DNA from 4 places in the Mesorhizobium sp. M0983 genome. Region 4 is predicted to be linked to each of the others. Evidence: predicted binding sites of a transcription regulator. Region 4 holds the regulator's gene; each other region holds the start of a gene.
What was found. Region 4 encodes LexA, which represses DNA repair genes until DNA is damaged. Its sites were predicted from a motif close to TGTTCNNNNTGTGTTCNG; they were not measured.
Positions count from the first base shown of each region.

Region 1 (4,210 bases), on a different contig from region 4:
AACGGCCCGATCGACGACGGCACCTCGGCGCTGGTCTGCGCCCAGCTTCTGTCGCTGGAATCCGACAATCCCGACAAGGAGGTCTCGCTCTACATCAACTCGCCGGGCGGCGTGGTGACCAGCGGTTTCGCCATCTACGACACGATGCAGTACATCAGCTGCCCGGTCTCCACCGTTTGTATGGGCTTCGCCGCCTCGATGGCCTCGTTCCTCTTGATGGCGGGCACGCCGGGGCGGCGCATCGCATTGCCCAACGCCAGCATCGTGCTGCATCAGCCTCTCGGCGGTTTCCAGGGCCAGGCCTCCGACATCCAGCGCCATGCCGAGGGCATCCTTCGCACCAAGCGGCGCATGACCGATCTTTACGCCCAGCATTGCGGCCGCACCTACAAAGAAGTGGAACGCACGCTCGACCGCGACTTTTTCATGACCGCGCAGGAGGCCAAGGATTGGGGCCTCGTCGACCATGTTTTCGACACTCGCAAACAGGCCGCGTGAAGCACCTTCGAAGCGATATAAGGGCCGGCAACTTTCAGCGCCGCCGGTCTGGCTTCGGCGCTATCGCCGCACTATAGTCAGGTGATGACCGCCAGCCGTTCACCCAGCCTATACCTTGCCATTGCCGCCATTGTGGGCACGAACATGCTGGTGGGCACGGCATTTGCCCAAGATAATTCGACGTCGGCGCAAAGGGGCGCCCTGCCCGGTGTGACCAGCGACTATCGCATCGCCGAGCCAGCGCTGCAGCCCGAGCCCGACGGGGCGGTTCCCAGCAGCGGCTACGGCACATTCAAGATCGGCGATACCGAAGTTCGGATTTCCGGTAGCATCACCATCGATGTCGCCACCGGCGGGATCAGGCCTCCCAGCCGCTAAGTTCGCCTGGTATGCACCACAAATGTGCGCTTCAAACGAACAGCCCCGCCATTGCTTGTGCAACTGACGGGGCTTCTTGGATCTAAAATCCAAATTGCCGGGAGTGTACTGCCGGCTTTTTATTTCGGATGCTTCGCGGCATTCAGCCGACGATCCGACTAGCAGTCTCTGATTGTTGTGGGGATCGGCAAGTCAACGTTGGCAGATAGCGCAAAACGCCTGACCTGGCCACTTATACCTGCCGCGGCTCCAGCGACACGTGGAGCCTCAAGGAACTATCCGGTGGAGTCATGCCTCTGCACTCCTTCTGTTCATTGTGACTGTCGTCGTCGAAGCGCTCATCGCATAACCCGCGGCGTCTCGCAGGCTAGCCCCAGGCCGCGAGGCCATCGAAAGACGGCCGGCTTCGTTGACGTTTGGAGTCTGCCCCCGTGACGCATGGACGTCAACCTTGAATAGCCGATTACCGAAAAATGTGATCGCGAGACGCTTTGTGAAGCCGGCTGTACGGGCAGCTTTTGTCAGGAGCGTGTTCGGCCTTTGTTCTTTCCGCTTGCCCGTTCGCGCGAAAGGCGGTTAAACGCTTTGGTCGAGAGTTGTGGCGTCTCTCGAAAAGGCGGCGAAATTACCTACATAGGGGATGGTCGGGAAAACCCGCCCATCCCACGAATTCCAGATTCTGAGGCGGCGACCGGCGATGGCCGACCATAAATATCTCTCCATTCGCGGGGCACGCGAACACAATCTGAAGAATGTCGATCTCGACCTGCCGCGTGACAGCCTGATCGTCATGACCGGGCTGTCGGGGTCCGGCAAGTCGTCGCTTGCCTTCGACACCATCTATGCCGAAGGCCAGCGCCGCTATGTCGAGAGCCTTTCGGCCTACGCACGGCAATTCCTCGAGATGATGCAGAAGCCGGACGTCGACCAGATCGACGGCCTGTCGCCGGCCATCTCCATCGAGCAGAAGACCACCTCGAGGAACCCGCGCTCGACGGTCGGCACCGTCACCGAGATCTACGATTATATGCGGCTTTTGTTCGCCCGCGTCGGCATCCCCTATTCGCCGGCCACCGGCCTGCCGATCGAGAGCCAGACGGTTTCGCAGATGGTCGACCGGGTGCTTGCGGTCGAAGAGGGCACCCGGCTGTTCATCCTGGCACCGATGGTGCGCGGCCGCAAAGGCGAGTACCGCAAGGAACTGCTCGAGCTGCAGAAAAAGGGTTTTCAGCGCGTCAAGGTCGACGGCGTCTTCTACGAGATCGCCGACGTGCCGGCGCTGGACAAGAAGTACAAGCACGACATCGACGTCGTCGTCGACCGCATCGTCGTGCGCGGCGATCTGGCGACGCGGCTCGCCGATTCCATCGAGACCGCGCTGAAGCTGGCCGACGGGCTGGCGGTGGCGGAATTTGCCGACAAGCCGCTCGACGCCAGCCAGACCGGCGAGGATTCGGTCAACAAGTCGAAGAACGAGACGCATGAGCGCATGCTGTTCTCGGAAAAATTCGCCTGCCCGGTGTCCGGCTTCACCATTCCCGAGATCGAGCCCAGGCTGTTCTCGTTCAACAATCCGTTCGGCGCCTGCCCGACCTGTGACGGGCTCGGCAGCCAGCGCGCCATTGACGCCAGCCTGGTCGTGCCCGACGAGAATGTCTCGCTGCGTGCCGGCGCCGTCAGCCCGTGGGCGAAGTCGACCTCACCCTATTATGCGCAGACGCTGGAAGCGCTGGGCGTTGCCTATGGCTTCAAGCTCGGCGACAAGTTCAAGGATTTGAGCGAAGAGGCAAAGCAAGCGATCCTGCACGGCACTGGCGAGCGCGAAATCGCCTTCCAGTATGATGACGGGCTGCGCTCCTACAAGACGACCAAGACCTTCGAGGGCGTCATCCCCAATCTCGAGCGCCGCTGGAAGGAAACCGAATCCGCCTGGATGCGCGAGGAGATCGAGCGCTTCATGTCGGCCACGCCCTGCCCGGCCTGCCGCGGCTACCGGCTGAAGCCCGAGGCGCTCGCAGTCAAGATCGCCGGCAAGCACATTGGCGAGGTCACCGAGCTGTCGATCCGCAAGGCTGACCAGTGGTTCACCGATTTGCCTGCTTCGCTTAACGACAAGCAGAACGAGATCGCAGTGCGCGTGCTCAAGGAAATCCGCGAGCGGCTGCGCTTCCTCAACGATGTCGGTCTCGACTATCTGACGCTGTCGCGCAACTCCGGCACGCTGTCGGGCGGCGAGAGCCAGCGCATCCGCCTCGCTTCGCAGATCGGCTCCGGCCTGACCGGCGTGCTCTACGTGCTCGACGAGCCGTCGATCGGCCTGCATCAGCGCGACAATGCCCGCCTGCTCGACACGCTGAAGCATCTGCGCGACATCGGCAACACGGTCATCGTCGTCGAGCACGACGAGGATGCCATCCTGCATGCCGACTACGTCGTCGATATCGGCCCGGCCGCCGGCATCCATGGCGGTCACATCATCGCCCAGGGCACACCGCAGCAGATCATGGCGACGCCCGCCTCGATCACCGGCAAATATCTGTCGGGCGAGCTCGAAGTGGCGACGCCTGCGGTTCGGCGCGAGGCGAAAAAGAACCGCCGGCTGAAGATCGTCGGCGCGCGCGGCAACAATCTGAAGAACGTCACCGCTGAAATCCCGCTCGGCACGTTTACCGCCGTCACCGGCGTGTCCGGCGGCGGCAAGTCGACCTTCCTGATCGAGACCTTGTTCAAGGCGGCGTCACGCCGCATCATGGGCTCGCGTGAGCATCCTGCCGATCACGACCGCATCGAAGGGCTGGAATTCCTCGACAAGGTCATCGATATCGACCAGTCGCCGATCGGGCGCACCCCGCGCTCCAACCCTGCAACCTATACCGGCGCCTTCACGCCGATCCGCGACTGGTTCGCCGGCCTGCCGGAGGCCAAGGCGCGCGGCTACCAGCCGGGCCGTTTCTCGTTCAACGTCAAGGGCGGCCGCTGCGAGGCCTGCCAGGGCGACGGCGTCATCAAGATCGAGATGCATTTTCTGCCCGACGTCTATGTCACCTGTGATGTCTGCCACGGCAAGCGCTACAACCGCGAGACGCTCGACGTGCTGTTCAAGGGCAAGTCCATCGCCGACGTGCTCGACATGACGGTCGAGGAAGGCGTCGATTTCTTCGCCGCCGTGCCCGGCGTGCGCGACAAGCTGGAGACGCTGAAACGGGTCGGCCTCGGCTACATCCATGTTGGCCAGCAGGCGACGACTTTATCGGGCGGCGAAGCGCAGCGCATCAAGCTCGCCAAGGAACTGTCGCGCAAGGCAACCGGCAAAACGCTCTACATCCTCGACGAA
Region 1 is NZ_JAMYNH010000019.1:33,689-37,898, reverse strand. Features, by position in the region: gene NKH71_RS26120 (ATP-dependent Clp protease proteolytic subunit) at 1-498, shown strand, start outside; gene NKH71_RS26115 (hypothetical protein) at 583-876, shown strand; gene uvrA (excinuclease ABC subunit UvrA) at 1,574-4,210, shown strand, end outside.
Region 1: uvrA (excinuclease ABC subunit UvrA) is a predicted target of LexA. The motif match lies at 1,407-1,424, and genes of this name have one in related genera.

Region 2 (4,210 bases), on a different contig from region 4:
GTAACGCGCATGATGGCTGCCGCAGCCGCACATCATGCGGTCGCGCAACACCTTGGCGACGATCGAGGCTGCAGCGATCGACTGCGAGCGCTGGTCGCCCTTGATCAGCGCTTTGCCCTCGCAGGGCAGGCCGGGCGGCACGTCGCGGCCGTCGGCCAGCGCCAGCTTCGGCCGGATTGACAGGCCGGCCACTGCACGGCGCATCGCCTCCAGGCTGGCCTTGAGGATGTTGGAGGCATCGATGCCTTCGGCGCTGACCGAGGCCATCGATACGGCGAGTGCGGAGCCGAGGATTTTCAGGAACAGCGCCTCGCGCTGCAAATGCGTCAGCCGCTTGGAATCATCGAGGCCGTCGGGGATGTTGGCGGGATCGAGCACCACCGCTGCAGCCACCACCGGCCCGGCGAGCGGGCCGCGGCCGGCCTCGTCCATCCCCGCCACCGGCCACAGGCCTTCGGCCATCGCCTTCGTCTCGAACGAGAAGTCGGGTTTCTCGACGATTTCGAAGAGAAGCGGAGAATCGGAACGCGGGCGAGCCATGGTGCGGCGAGGTTCGCATCGGCTCCGATTCTCCGCAAGTCCCCTCCGGGTCGGGCGGGGCACCGGACCAGGAGGGGCTACCGTCTGCAAGCCCGGGGACAGGACAGGCCGGACGGGATTTTTCGCCTGCTGCGGCCGCTTCAAGCGGCTGGCGCGAGACGCTTTGTCACAGCAGCATCAGCTGCTCGGTTGCCTTGGCGGCGGGGACGAACCGGTCGGTCCTCAGCGAGCGCCGCTCGGCATTGAGGCCGAGCCGTTTGGCGGCGATCTCGAAACGGCGGCCGATCTGCCAGGCATAAGGGCCGGAGCCTTTCATGCGCTTGCCCCATTCCGAATCGTAGTCCTTGCCGTCGCGCATCGAACGGATCAGCGACATGACGTGGCGATAGCGGTCGGGATAGTGGCGCAGCAGCCAGTCCTTGAAGATCGGCGCGACCTCCAGCGGCAGGCGCAGCAGCACATAGCCCGCTTCACGCGCGCCCGCTGCCTGCGCCGAATCGAGAATGCGCTCCATTTCCGAGTCGGTCAGTCCGGGGATGATCGGCGCGACCATCACCGAGGCCGGAATGCCGGCGTCCGAAAGCTGCCTGATCGCCTCCAGCCGCTTGGTCGGCGTCGACGCGCGCGGCTCCATCGTTCTGGCCAGCATCCTGTCCAATGTCGTCACCGACAGTGCCACCTTGGCCAGCCCGCGTTCGGCCATGCGTGACAGAATGTCGATGTCGCGTGTCACCAGCGCTGACTTGGTGACGATGCCGACCGGATGCCCGCGCGCCTCCAGCACTTCGAGGATCTCGCGCATGATCCGGTATTGCTTCTCGATCGGCTGGTAGGGATCGGTGTTGGTGCCGATGGCGATGGTGCGCGGCTGGTAATTATCCCTGGACAATTCCTTGTCGAGCAGCCGCGCCGCATCCGGCTTGGCAAACAGCTTCGATTCGAAATCCAGCCCCGGCGACAGGCCCATGAAGCTGTGCGTCGGCCGCGCGAAGCAATAGACGCAGCCATGTTCGCAGCCGCGATAGGGATTGATCGAGCGGTCGAAGGAGATGTCGGGCGATTCGTTGCGGGTGATGATGGTGCGCGGCTTCTCGACCTGTACCTCGGTCTTGAAGGGCGGCAGCTCCTCCAGCGAATTCCAGCCGTCGTCGAACACATGCCGGCTGACCGGCTCGAAACGGCCGGACGGATTGATGCCCGCCGACCTGCCGCGATTGCGGTCTGGGCGGACGCGCATGCCGCTCTGCTCGATCATCGCATTCGCCATCTCGGCCCTGCCAGCGCCGAAGGCGGCAATGTCGGCACGCACGATCTGTTCCATTTTGGCCCTTTCCCAGGGACTGTCCGCCCGCTGTCGAATCGCTCTGCTCATGAATGTATTCCTATCGCACCGAGTGGAACAAAGCAAGAACTTTCTCGCGGCGTGCCGCAAAAACTGGCGCTGCCCACCGCTTTCCGCTATTCGGCTAAACATGCTCAGCGTCCTGATCGAAACCCTGAATGACGAGGAGGGCCTCGCCCGCACGCTCGCCTCGCTGATCGGCGGCGCGGTCGAAGGCGTGGTGCGCGACGTTCTCGTCTGCGACACCGGCTCGACCGATCAGACGCACCGCGTCGCCGAACATGCCGGCTGCCACTATGTCAGCGGCGGCATCGCCGCCGGCATCAGGCAGGCCAAGGGCGACTGGCTGCTTTTGCTGGAACCGGGAGCGCGGCTGGGGGAGGGCTGGATCGACGAGGTCGTCGCCCATACGGCCAGGCAAACCATGGCGGCGCGATTTTCACGGGCACGCGGCAGCCGCGCGCCGTTCCTGTCGCGGGTCTTTGCCGGAAATCGCGCTCTCGCCGAAGGCTTGGTGATCAGCAAGCGTCAGGCCGCCGCGCTGTCTAAGAGCGCCCGCAGCGCCGAAGCGATCGCCCGCGGCCTGGCGACAAGAAGGCTCCACGCCGAGATCTGGGTGGCGCCGCGGAAGTGACGGCTTACCATCCCGGCCTAGGAAACGCCGCCCAAGCAAATTTTCTGGCGGGTTGTCGTTTATTGTGCATTGCACAAAATCTGGCCGGGGGTTACCATTCCCAGCGATACGGGCGAATGGGTTTGGGGTGTGCCGGAGCGGCGACGACGACTATCGTCGATGCTGTTCCCTCGACATTTGAGGACCCCGATGACCCTTTCAAGCCCTGACAAGTCCGGCGCTGCAAGCCTCGAGGCGATCGCACGCAACGGCGGTACGCTGCGCCGCATCGCCGCCCGCATTCCGACCTATCTTTCCGACCTTCGCGAGAATCCGGCATGGCTGCCGATGTTCATGCTGGCGCGCACCATGCCGGCGCGGCGGCTGCACTGGCGCGGTGCGAAGCCGGTTCGGCCGGCGCGCAATGTCAGTGAAACGATGTTCGCCGGCGTCGATCGCGATGCCGTCGTCGGCGCGCTGCGGACGGAGGGGCTCTATTCGGGCCTGACGCTGCCAGCCGCCATCCATGAGGAGATCGCCCGCTTCGCCGAGCACACGCCATGCTTCGGCAATTTCGACCGCCGGCTGGAATTCCTGCCCGAAAAACACGCCGATGCAGAAAAGCATTTCGGCCGCCCGCTGCTCAGCGGCCACTATTTCGAGCGGGTCCTCGACTGCAACGCTGCGGTCGCCGTGCAGCGCGATCCGCTACTCCTCGACATCGCAGCGCACTATCTCGGCAGCCAGGCCAAGCTGATCACCACCCGCGTCTGGTGGAGCTTTCCGACCGGTGGCGTCTCGGACGCCGACAAGAACATGGCTTCGCTCGGCAAATACCATTTCGACCTCGACGACTGGCGCATGCTGAAGTTCTTTTTCTACCTGGTGCCGGTCGACAACGACACCGGGCCGCATGTCTATGTCCGCGGCTCCCACAACCGCCGCATCCTGAAGCATCAGCTGACGCTTCTGGTCGGCCATTCGGCGGAAGAGGTGCTGGGCGTCTATGGCGAGCAGAGCCCGGTCACGCTGACGGGGCAGGCCGGTCTCGGCTTTGTCGAGGATCCGTTCGGCTTCCATATGGGTACCGTGCCGACGCGCACGCCACGACTGATGATGGAAGTCGGCTTCGGCGTCTCGCCGCCGTCGCGCCGGCGGTTTCACGGCGAGCCGGTCATTCGCTGAGGCGGGATCGCCCGGCTGATACCTCGCTCCGTCTCAGCCGCGCCGCAAATGCTCGTCCAGGCGCGGCATGATCTCGACGAAGTTGCAGGGCATGTGCCGATAGTCGAGCTGCGGCTTCAAAATGCCGTCCCAGGCGTCCTTGCAGGCGCCGGGCGAGCCCGGCAACACGAAGACGAAGGTGGCGTTGACGACGCCGCCGGTTGCCCGGCTCTGGATCGTCGAAGTGCCGATCTTGTCGTAGGAGATGCGGTGGAACACTTCGGAAAAGCCGTCCATGCGCTTTTCGAAGATCGGCTCCAGCGCCTCCGGCGTCACGTCGCGGCCGGTGAAGCCGGTGCCGCCGGTGGTGATGACGACATCGATCGCATCGTCCTTCGACCAGCCCAAAACCTTGTCGCGGATCTTGTCGCGGTCGTCGGTGACGATGTCACGAGCGGCGAGGATGTGGCCGGCCTCGGTGATGCGGTCGGCCAGGGTCTGCCCGGATTTGTCGTCGGCGAGGCTGCGCGTATCTGAAACGGTCAGTACCG
Region 2 is NZ_JAMYNH010000005.1:37,081-41,290, forward strand. Features, by position in the region: gene rnhB (ribonuclease HII) at 1-540, opposite strand, end outside; gene NKH71_RS11500 (PA0069 family radical SAM protein) at 707-1,861, opposite strand; gene NKH71_RS11505 (glycosyltransferase) at 2,013-2,516, shown strand; gene NKH71_RS11510 (phytanoyl-CoA dioxygenase family protein) at 2,706-3,680, shown strand; gene moaB (molybdenum cofactor biosynthesis protein B) at 3,714-4,210, opposite strand, start outside.
Region 2: NKH71_RS11500 (PA0069 family radical SAM protein) is a predicted target of LexA. The motif match lies at 1,936-1,953, and genes of this name have one in related genera.

Region 3 (4,210 bases), on a different contig from region 4:
CGGAGAATGCGACAGCGATCAGGAGTTTTGCCGAGTATGTCGCGCCTGGTGAAATCGATTCCGCCGACAAGCTGCGGCCGGGGCAGGGCGCCATCGTCCGCGAAGGTCTTACCAAAGTCGCGGCCTTTCGCGACGAGGACGGCACGCTCTACAAACGCTCGGCCGCATGTACCCATGTCGGCTGCCATGTCCATTGGAACTCGCTGGAACGCTGCTGGGACTGCCCCTGCCACGGCTCGCATTTTGCCGTCGATGGCACGGCTTTGAACGGGCCGGCCGTATCGCCCCTGGCTCCTGCCGGATAATCTTTTTTCGCCCCGGCCGCGCAGCTCACAATTCCTTTTCGGCGAGCTCGCGAAACGCGTCGGGAACGGACCGCGACAGTCCGAGCGCGACCGAGGCGTAGCCGACCGCCTCCCAGCCGAAGCGGTCGCGGATCTTGTCGACGGCGCGATCTGCGGTCCAGCGCGCCGCGCCCTTCCTGGTGCCGGGGCGGCAGCGGTCGAGCCCGAGCGGCAGTTCCAGTTGCAGGCCGGCATGCTGCTCCAGATGCGAGACAGCGATCGCCAGCAGCGAGATTGTCTTTTCGTGCGGATGGTCGATGAGCACCTTGCGCACCAGCGCCTCGGCGATCTCGGCCAGCATGGCGGTTGCCGATATCGGCTGGTCGAGCGTGATCGAGCGCGTCACCGAGCGCAGGTCGGCAAAGCGGACGCGAACCGTCACCGTGCGGCCGGGGCGGGATTTCGCCCGCAATCTTGTGGCGACCCTATCGGCCAGATGCAGCAGCGCAGGCACGAAGACCTGCTCCTCGGCCGGTTTTCGGCCGAGCGCCGATTGCGCGCCGGCCGAGCGCGCCCGGCGCTGCGTCTCCAGCTTGCGCGGATCGCGGTTTCCACGCCAGCGCGTTGAGTTTTTCTCCCGCCGCCGGCCCGAGCAGGCGCTCCAGCGCGCCATCGTTGGTCTTCGCCAGCTCGCCGATGGTGTTGACGCCGATGCCGGCCAGCCGCTCCCTGGTGACCGGGCCGACACCCCACATCAGCTCGACCGGCAGGTGGTGCAGGAACTCCAGCTCGTGGCGCGGATCGACCACCACCCGCCCGTCGGGTTTTGCGACCTGTGAGGCGATCTTGGCCAGATGCTTGGTGCGGGCTACGCCGACCGAGATCGGCAGGCCGAGCTCTGCCCGCACGCGGTGGCGGATCTTGCCGGCGATCTCGGCCGGCGAGCCGAACAGGTGGGTGCAGCCGGCGACGTCGGCAAAGGCCTCGTCGATGGAAATTCGCTCGACCACCGGCGTGAAATCGCCCAGCACCTTGATTGCCGCATCGCCCAGCCGCTGATAGTCCTTGAAATGGCCGCCGACGAAAATGAGTTGCGGGCAGAGTTCCCGCGCCCGCCGTCCCGGCATGCCGCCGCGCACGCCGAACGCCTTGGCTTCATAGGATGCGGCGAGCACTACCCCGCCGCCGACGGCAATCGGCTTGCCGCGCAAGGCTGGGTCGAGCAGTTGTTCGACCGAGGCATAGAAGGCATCCAGATCCGCGTGGAGGATGTTGGCTTCCATCCGGCCCGTTCGCCCGCGGCGGTTCGAACGCCGCCTTGTCTAGAGTTTTGATGAGAACATAAAGAGAACATTGTGGGCGGATTGTCAAGCGGCGCGGAGGGCAGGTGAAGGGCAATTGTTTCAGTTTGGCGCCCTCTGTCTGCCTGCGTTCCAGCGTTGGTGGTTGGCGAAAGTCGAAGCAACATCCAATCTCCCCCCTTGCGGGGGAGATGTCCGGCAGGACAGAGGGGGGTGGGACGGATCGCCAACTTCGACTTCAGTTGTTGCCAACTCGAATCAGCCTGAGGGTTTGGCTCCGATTGGTTGACAGGTCGGAGGGACAGCACCCCCCTCTGCCCTGCCGGGCATCTCCCCCGCAAGGGGGGAGATCGGCAGCTTCGCCGACGGCGCCTGCTGCAGCGACCTACAGCGCCATCTTGTAGCCGAGATGGCTGGCGGTGAAACCGAGGCGCTCGTAGAAGGTGTGCGCTTCCCGTCGACTGTTGTCCGTGGTGAGCTGAATGAGGCTGCAGCCGCGCGAACGGCACGCTTCAATCGCCCATTCGATCATCAGCTTGCCGACGCCGCGAGAGCGCCATTGCCGGGCGACGCGAACGCCTTCGATCTGGCCGCGCCAGGCACCCTTCCTGGAGATACCCGGAAGGAAGGTGAGTTGCAGGGTCCCGACCACTTGCTCGCCCTCGACGGCCACGGCCAGCAACTGGTTGGGATCGGCATCGATCGCGCTGAAGGCATCGAGATAGGATGGCGCGAGCGGCGTGGACGGGTCTTCCCGGTCTGCGCCGAGCGCATCGTCGGCAAGCATTGCAACGATCGCCGGCAGGTCGGGCGCCTGGGCACGACGGAATTCGATCTCGCTCATCGCGCGGAGACATACGGCGCAGTGTTGGCGATCGCAATATCCGTTTTGACTGCAAGGGGGGCGCGCGTCTTCAGGCGGCCTCCAACGCCCAGAGGCGATAGCCGTAGCGGCGGAAGAAGCGGGCGAAGAGGCGCTGCTGCCTGGCGCGGGCGAGGTCGGCGCTGCGCCTTTCCTGTCGCCAGTGCGGCATGTTGCGGAACATCGACAGGAAGCGGGCGGCGTCCTCGATCGCCTCCTCGGCCGACTGCGCCGGGCGGATCGCCGCCAGGAACAAAGCGCGGCTCGGCTTCATCCGGTCGATCGCCGCCTTGCGCTGGCGATGGCCCTGGCGCGCCGTGCGGATGCCGTCCTGGCGGATGGCCGCGAAGGCGGCAAGCATGGCCGGGCTGTCGCCGGCATAACCGCAGGCCTGGGCGAACTGGGCGAGGTCCATCGTCACTCCCTTGCATTCGGTGGACGGAGCGGCCGCGGCTGCGCCGATTCCAGCTTGCATGGTATAGAAGCATAACTCAAATAAATGAACAAAAACTTTCACGTTGGTGTAAGCGGAACCGACTCGACTCCGCCTCGAAAACCGATAATGTGAACAAAGCAGGAACAACGATGGGGATGGCCATGGCATTAGCGGGCAAGGAAGCGACGATCGCCGATGTCGTCTCGATTGCCGTCGAGTGCATCGATTGCGGCCGCAACAGGTGGTGGAAGCCGGCCGAGCTCAAGCGGCATGGGGTGAGGCCGGAGACACCGCTATCAGCACTTTCCGGGCGCCTGATCTGCAAGGCCTGCCGGGCCGACGGCCTGCCGGGCGCCGCCGTTTCGATCCAGGCTGCCTTCATCGACGACCGGCAGCGAGCCCGCGCCGAGGCGCGCCTGCTCAACGGTCGAGAGCTGGAGCAATCGAGGCGGGCTTGAGGGGGAGGGCGTGCTGCTCTTCCCTTCTCCCCTTGTGGGAGAAGGTGGCCGAGCGAAGATCGGTCGGATGAGGGGTGTTGGACGGATCGCTACCTTGATGGCGTAAGTGCTTAAAATGGCGTCTACATTTCCTCCGCCGCGTTCCTTCCAGCACCCTCATCCGGCTCGGCGCTGTGCGCCGATCCACCTTCTCCCACAAGGGGAGAAGGCAACAAGCGCCCGTCAATACCCCAGCAGTTCCTTGAGCGGGATGACGCGGAAGACGTTCTTGATGGCGTAGCGGTTGAAGGTCAGCGTCTTGGGCGGATTGTATTGCTCGACGATCAGCTCGGCGGCGGTGCGCTTGACCAGCTTCTTGATGAAGGCCTTGCCGTTTTGCTCGTTCTCCTCGGGCAGCGTCTCGATCACCACATGGTCGCCGGGCACGGCCTCGCGGCCGCCGCAATAGATCATCTCGCCGGGCTCGTAGCGCGGCACCATCGAATCGCTCAGCACGTGCAGCGCAAACACGTTGCGCAGATGCCGGATCCCCGGCGGCCGCTGGACATAGCCGGCCGGCTGGCCGTTGAAGGTGAAGTCGCCATCGTCGCCGCCGACGGCGGTGCCGAGAAGCTGGATGTCCATCGGCCCGGCGGGCAGGGGGCCGGGATCGGTGACGATCTCGGCATCGGCGACCGGCCCGGCATCTTCGAGGAAGACGACCTCGCCCTTGCCGAGCGCCACCGGGTCGACGCGCAGGAAGGCGGCGGTCTTCAAAAGGTTCTCGGTCTTGGGCAGGTTGCGCCCGGTTTCCCAATTGCCGACGGCAGCGACGTCGGTGTCGTTGTGCTCGGCAATGTGGCGCATCACCAGGCCGCGCTGCTTGCGCG
Region 3 is NZ_JAMYNH010000006.1:278,900-283,109, forward strand. Features, by position in the region: gene NKH71_RS14435 (FAD-dependent oxidoreductase) at 1-305, shown strand, start outside; gene NKH71_RS14440 (DinB/UmuC family translesion DNA polymerase) at 331-798, opposite strand; gene NKH71_RS14445 (Y-family DNA polymerase) at 770-1,567, opposite strand; gene NKH71_RS14450 (GNAT family N-acetyltransferase) at 1,971-2,429, opposite strand; gene NKH71_RS14455 (hypothetical protein) at 2,500-2,862, opposite strand; gene NKH71_RS14460 (hypothetical protein) at 3,045-3,341, shown strand; gene NKH71_RS14465 (XRE family transcriptional regulator) at 3,564-4,210, opposite strand, start outside.
Region 3: NKH71_RS14445 (Y-family DNA polymerase) is a predicted target of LexA. The motif match lies at 1,620-1,637, and genes of this name have one in related genera.

Region 4 (4,210 bases):
CTTTCCACAGCCGATCGCAATCGTCGCCTTGGCAGCCCTCTGTGCCGTCGCCTCGCGGTCGTGGCCCAGAACCCGCCTGTGCTTCATGGCGGCGTTGCTCTGCGCGCTTGGCGTGCTTGCCGCCAAGGTCGAGACCTGGCGTGTCGGAACGCATATGCTCGGTTCCGAAATCTCAACGCGCCTCACGGGTCGCGTCGTATCGTTCGAGCCCATGGCGAGCGGCCGCATCAGGCTGACGATCGATGTGATCTCAACCGCCAGGCCGACACTGCGCTACATGCCGGAACGGGTCCGCGTTTCGGCGATGAAAATACCGGCTGAGCTGACCGCCGGTTCCGAGATCGCCGGCTATGTGCGGCTGCTGCCGCCGACCGGGCCGGTGCGGCCCGACAGCTATGATTTCTCCTTCGACAGCTATTTCGCCGGTATCGGCGGCAGCGGCTTTTTTCTCGGCAATCCGAAAGTCGTGTCGTCGGGCAGCATGCCGCTTGCCGCGCGGCTTTCTTCCTCGATCGAAGACGCGCGCGAATCCATCGCCGACCATATCCGCAGCCGCATCGGCGGCGCCGAGGGCGAGATTGCTGCTGCGCTGATCGTCGGCGTGCGCGCCGGCATTCCCGAGGAGATCAACGAAGCGATGCGGCGTACAGGCATCTATCACATCATCTCCATCTCGGGGCTGCATATGGCGTTGGTCGCCGGCACCATCATGGCGCTGCTACGCGGCACCTTTGCGTTGTTTCCCGATTTCTCATCGCGACGGCCGGTCAAGAAATATGCCGCGGCCGCCGCGCTTTTTTCGATTGCGGCCTACCTCGTCTTTTCCGGCATTGTGGTGGCGGCCGAACGCAGCTTCATCATGCTGGCGGTGATGCTTATCGCCGTGCTGTTCGACCGGGCCGCGCTCACCATGCGCAACCTGGCGATCTCGGCCATCGCGGTCATTCTGGTGTCGCCGCACGAGGTGGTCGGTCCGAGCTTCCAGATGTCCTTCGCCGCGACGGCGGCCCTTGTCGGCGCCTATGCAGGCTGGTCCGATTACCGCGCCGGCGGGGCCACCACGCCGCCGCCCCGGCGGTCGCCGCTACGCTTTGCCACTAGAAAGGTACTGCTGGGCATGGGCGGCCTGGCGATGACCTCGATCATTGCAGGGAGCGCCACGGCGCTTTTCGCCATATGGCATTTCCAGCGCGTGGCGCCGCTCAGCCTGTTCGCCAATCTGGCCATCATGCCTATCATCTCACTGGTCGTCATGCCCTTCGCCGTCCTCAGTGCGCTGGCGATGCCGTTCGGCGCGGATGGGCCTTTCCTCTACGTGATGGGCAAGGGGCTGACGGCGATGATCGCCCTGTCCGGGTGGATCTCCGAGCGCTCGCCGATCGATGCGGTCGGGCTGATTTCGCTGAGATCTGTCCTTTTGGTGACGATCGCCCTCGTCATTGCCAGCATGGCGACGACCTGGTTGCGGCTCGTGGCCCTTCCTTTTGCGCTCGCCGGCTTGCTAACGACAACGCAGACGCGCGTACCCGATGTATTGATCTCGGAGGACGCACGGCTCGTCGCGCTGCCGATCGGCAGCGGTGAACTCGCGGTCAACCGGGCACGCCCGAATGAGTTCACCATCGACAACTGGAAACGCGCGCTCACATCAGAGGCTATCGTCGCGCCGGAAACACCTGGAAAGAACGATCCGCAATTCGACATTGCCGATCCGGCCGACTTACCGCCGGGCATGCCGTTCATTTGCACGGACGGTCTCTGCCTTGCCAGGCATCCATCCGGCGCGATCATCGCGCTAGCCAATGACCGCGATACTGCACGGCCAGCCTGCGCCTTTGCCAGCTTGATCGTCATCGACGACGCCACCGCCCATAATCCCTGCTACTACGACCGGCTGGTCCTCGTCGTCACCAAACGGCAACTGGCGCGCGCGGGAAGTGCGGCCGTCTATTTCGATCCACAAGCGGCAACACGCGCCGAAATCCGCTTCGCCGTCGAAAAATCATACCGGCCCTGGCACGTGCAGCGGAAATTTTCCCGCGCGGCGCGGGGCATGCCGCCATACCGCAGAGCCGACAAGCCAAAAGCCGGCGCCAAGGGCGCAGCTCAGTAGCGGCGGATCAGCCCAACGAGCTTGCCCTGCACCTTGACCCTGTCTGGTCCGAAGATGCGCGTCTCGTAGGCCGGATTGGCGGCTTCCAGGGCGATCGAGGCGCCCTTGCGGCGGAACCGCTTCAGCGTCGCTTCTTCCTCGTCGACCAGTGCCACCACGATCTCACCGGGGCTCGCCGTATCGGCATTGCGGATGATCACCGTGTCGCCGTCGAAAATGCCAGCCTCGATCATCGAATCGCCTTTGACCTCCAGCGCATAATGCTCGCCGCCCATGATCATGTCCGGCGGCACCGAGATCGAATGCGTCTGGTGCTGGATGGCATCGATCGGCACACCGGCGGCGATGCGGCCCATCACCGGGATCGACACGGCGGCGACGACATCGTCGTCATTGCCGGCTGCAGGCATGCGCGACGATGTCGGCTTGCCCTGCCGAGGACCTTGCCCAAGACTGCCCTGGATGACGCTCGGCGAGAACTTGCGTGCCGCATTTAGGCCGGGGGCGATCGAATCGGGCAGGCGCAGCACCTCCAGTGCACGGGCCCGGTTGGGCAAACGGCGAATGAAGCCGCGCTCCTCCAGCGCCGTAATCAGCCGGTGGATTCCCGATTTGGAAGCCAGGTCGAGCGCTTCCTTCATCTCGTCGAAGGAGGGCGGGATACCGCTTTCCTTCAGCCTTTCGTGGATGAACATAAGCAGTTCGTGTTGTTTGCGTGTCAGCATAGCGACCCCCAACAGAATCAGAAAACAAACCCAGAACAAACACTATCTGTTCCAGTTGTGTTCCGCAACTGTTTAAAGTTTAATGAATGTGTTAGGGCTCGGGAAACGATACCACTCACCAAACCGGAACGCTGCATTTTCACCGCCGCGGGCGTCATCGCCTTGATTCTGCTTTCGTTTGCGGCCTCTGGGTTCCCAGAAGGCGGCACTGGTATCGGCCGTCAGCCGGCAAAGGGCACGGAATTGAAGCCGTATCGACTGTGCGGTTTGGTCAATGCACCGTGAACGAAACGAACTCAAAACGCCAACCTTGGGTTGGCTTGGCTCCTGGTTTCCACCGCGTGGTCAGGCAACTTGTCGCCGGTGGAGCCTTGCTGCGCGATACCAGGTAATGGAGAACCGCTCGTGACCGATGGATGCCGTCGATGCGTGTCCGGCGTTGCGGTGAATCTTGGGGGAGCAGACAAATCATGACAGGAATTCGCGATCTCGTTGCCATAAGGGCGATGGATGCTGCAGATCCGCTGCGCGCGATGCGCGACCGCTTTGTGCTGCCGCAAGGAGTGATCTATCTCGACGGCAATTCGCTAGGGGCCGCTTCGCGTGCAGCTTTCGATGAATTGAGCAAGGCAGCGACCGAAGAATGGGCGCATGATCTCATCCGCGCCTGGAACACGGCCGGCTGGTTCAACATGCCGCTCGAACTCGGCGACCAGCTCGGGCGCCTGATCGGTGCCGCGGCCGGCCAGACGGTGGTCTGCGACACGACATCGGTCAACATCTACAAGCTGCTGCACGCCGCCATGGCCATGCGGCCGGAGCGGCAGGTCATCGTCGCCGAGGGCGACAGTTTTCCGACAGACCTCTACATGGCTGAGGGTGTGGTTTCGACGCGAAAAGATACGCTGCTGTGCCTCTCGGGGGTCGACGCGCCGAGCATCGAAGAGCTGATCGACGAACGCACCGCCGTGGTGCTGGTCAACCACGTCAACTACAAGTCGGGCGAACTGCGCGACATGCCGGCGCTGACGCGCAGGGCCCAGGAAGCCGGGGCGATGATCGTCTGGGATCTCTGCCACACCGCCGGTGCGATGCCAGTCGAGCTCGACACGGCAAACGCCGATTTTGCCGTTGGCTGCACCTACAAATATCTGAATGGCGGACCGGGCGCGCCTGCCTTCATCTATGCGGCTGAGCGGCATCTTGCCGACATCCAGCAGCCGCTCACCGGCTGGTGGGGCCATGCACGGCCCTTCGCCTTCGAGCCAGGCTATGCGGCCGGCACCGGCATCCGCCGGTTTCTGTGCGGCACCCAGCCGGTCCTGTCGATGCGCACGCTGAAGGGCGCGCTCGACATCTGGAACGATGTCGA
Region 4 is NZ_JAMYNH010000018.1:86,792-91,001, reverse strand. Features, by position in the region: gene NKH71_RS25890 (ComEC/Rec2 family competence protein) at 1-2,113, shown strand, start outside; gene lexA (transcriptional repressor LexA) at 2,107-2,838, opposite strand; gene NKH71_RS25880 (hypothetical protein) at 2,797-3,123, shown strand; gene kynU (kynureninase) at 3,309-4,210, shown strand, end outside.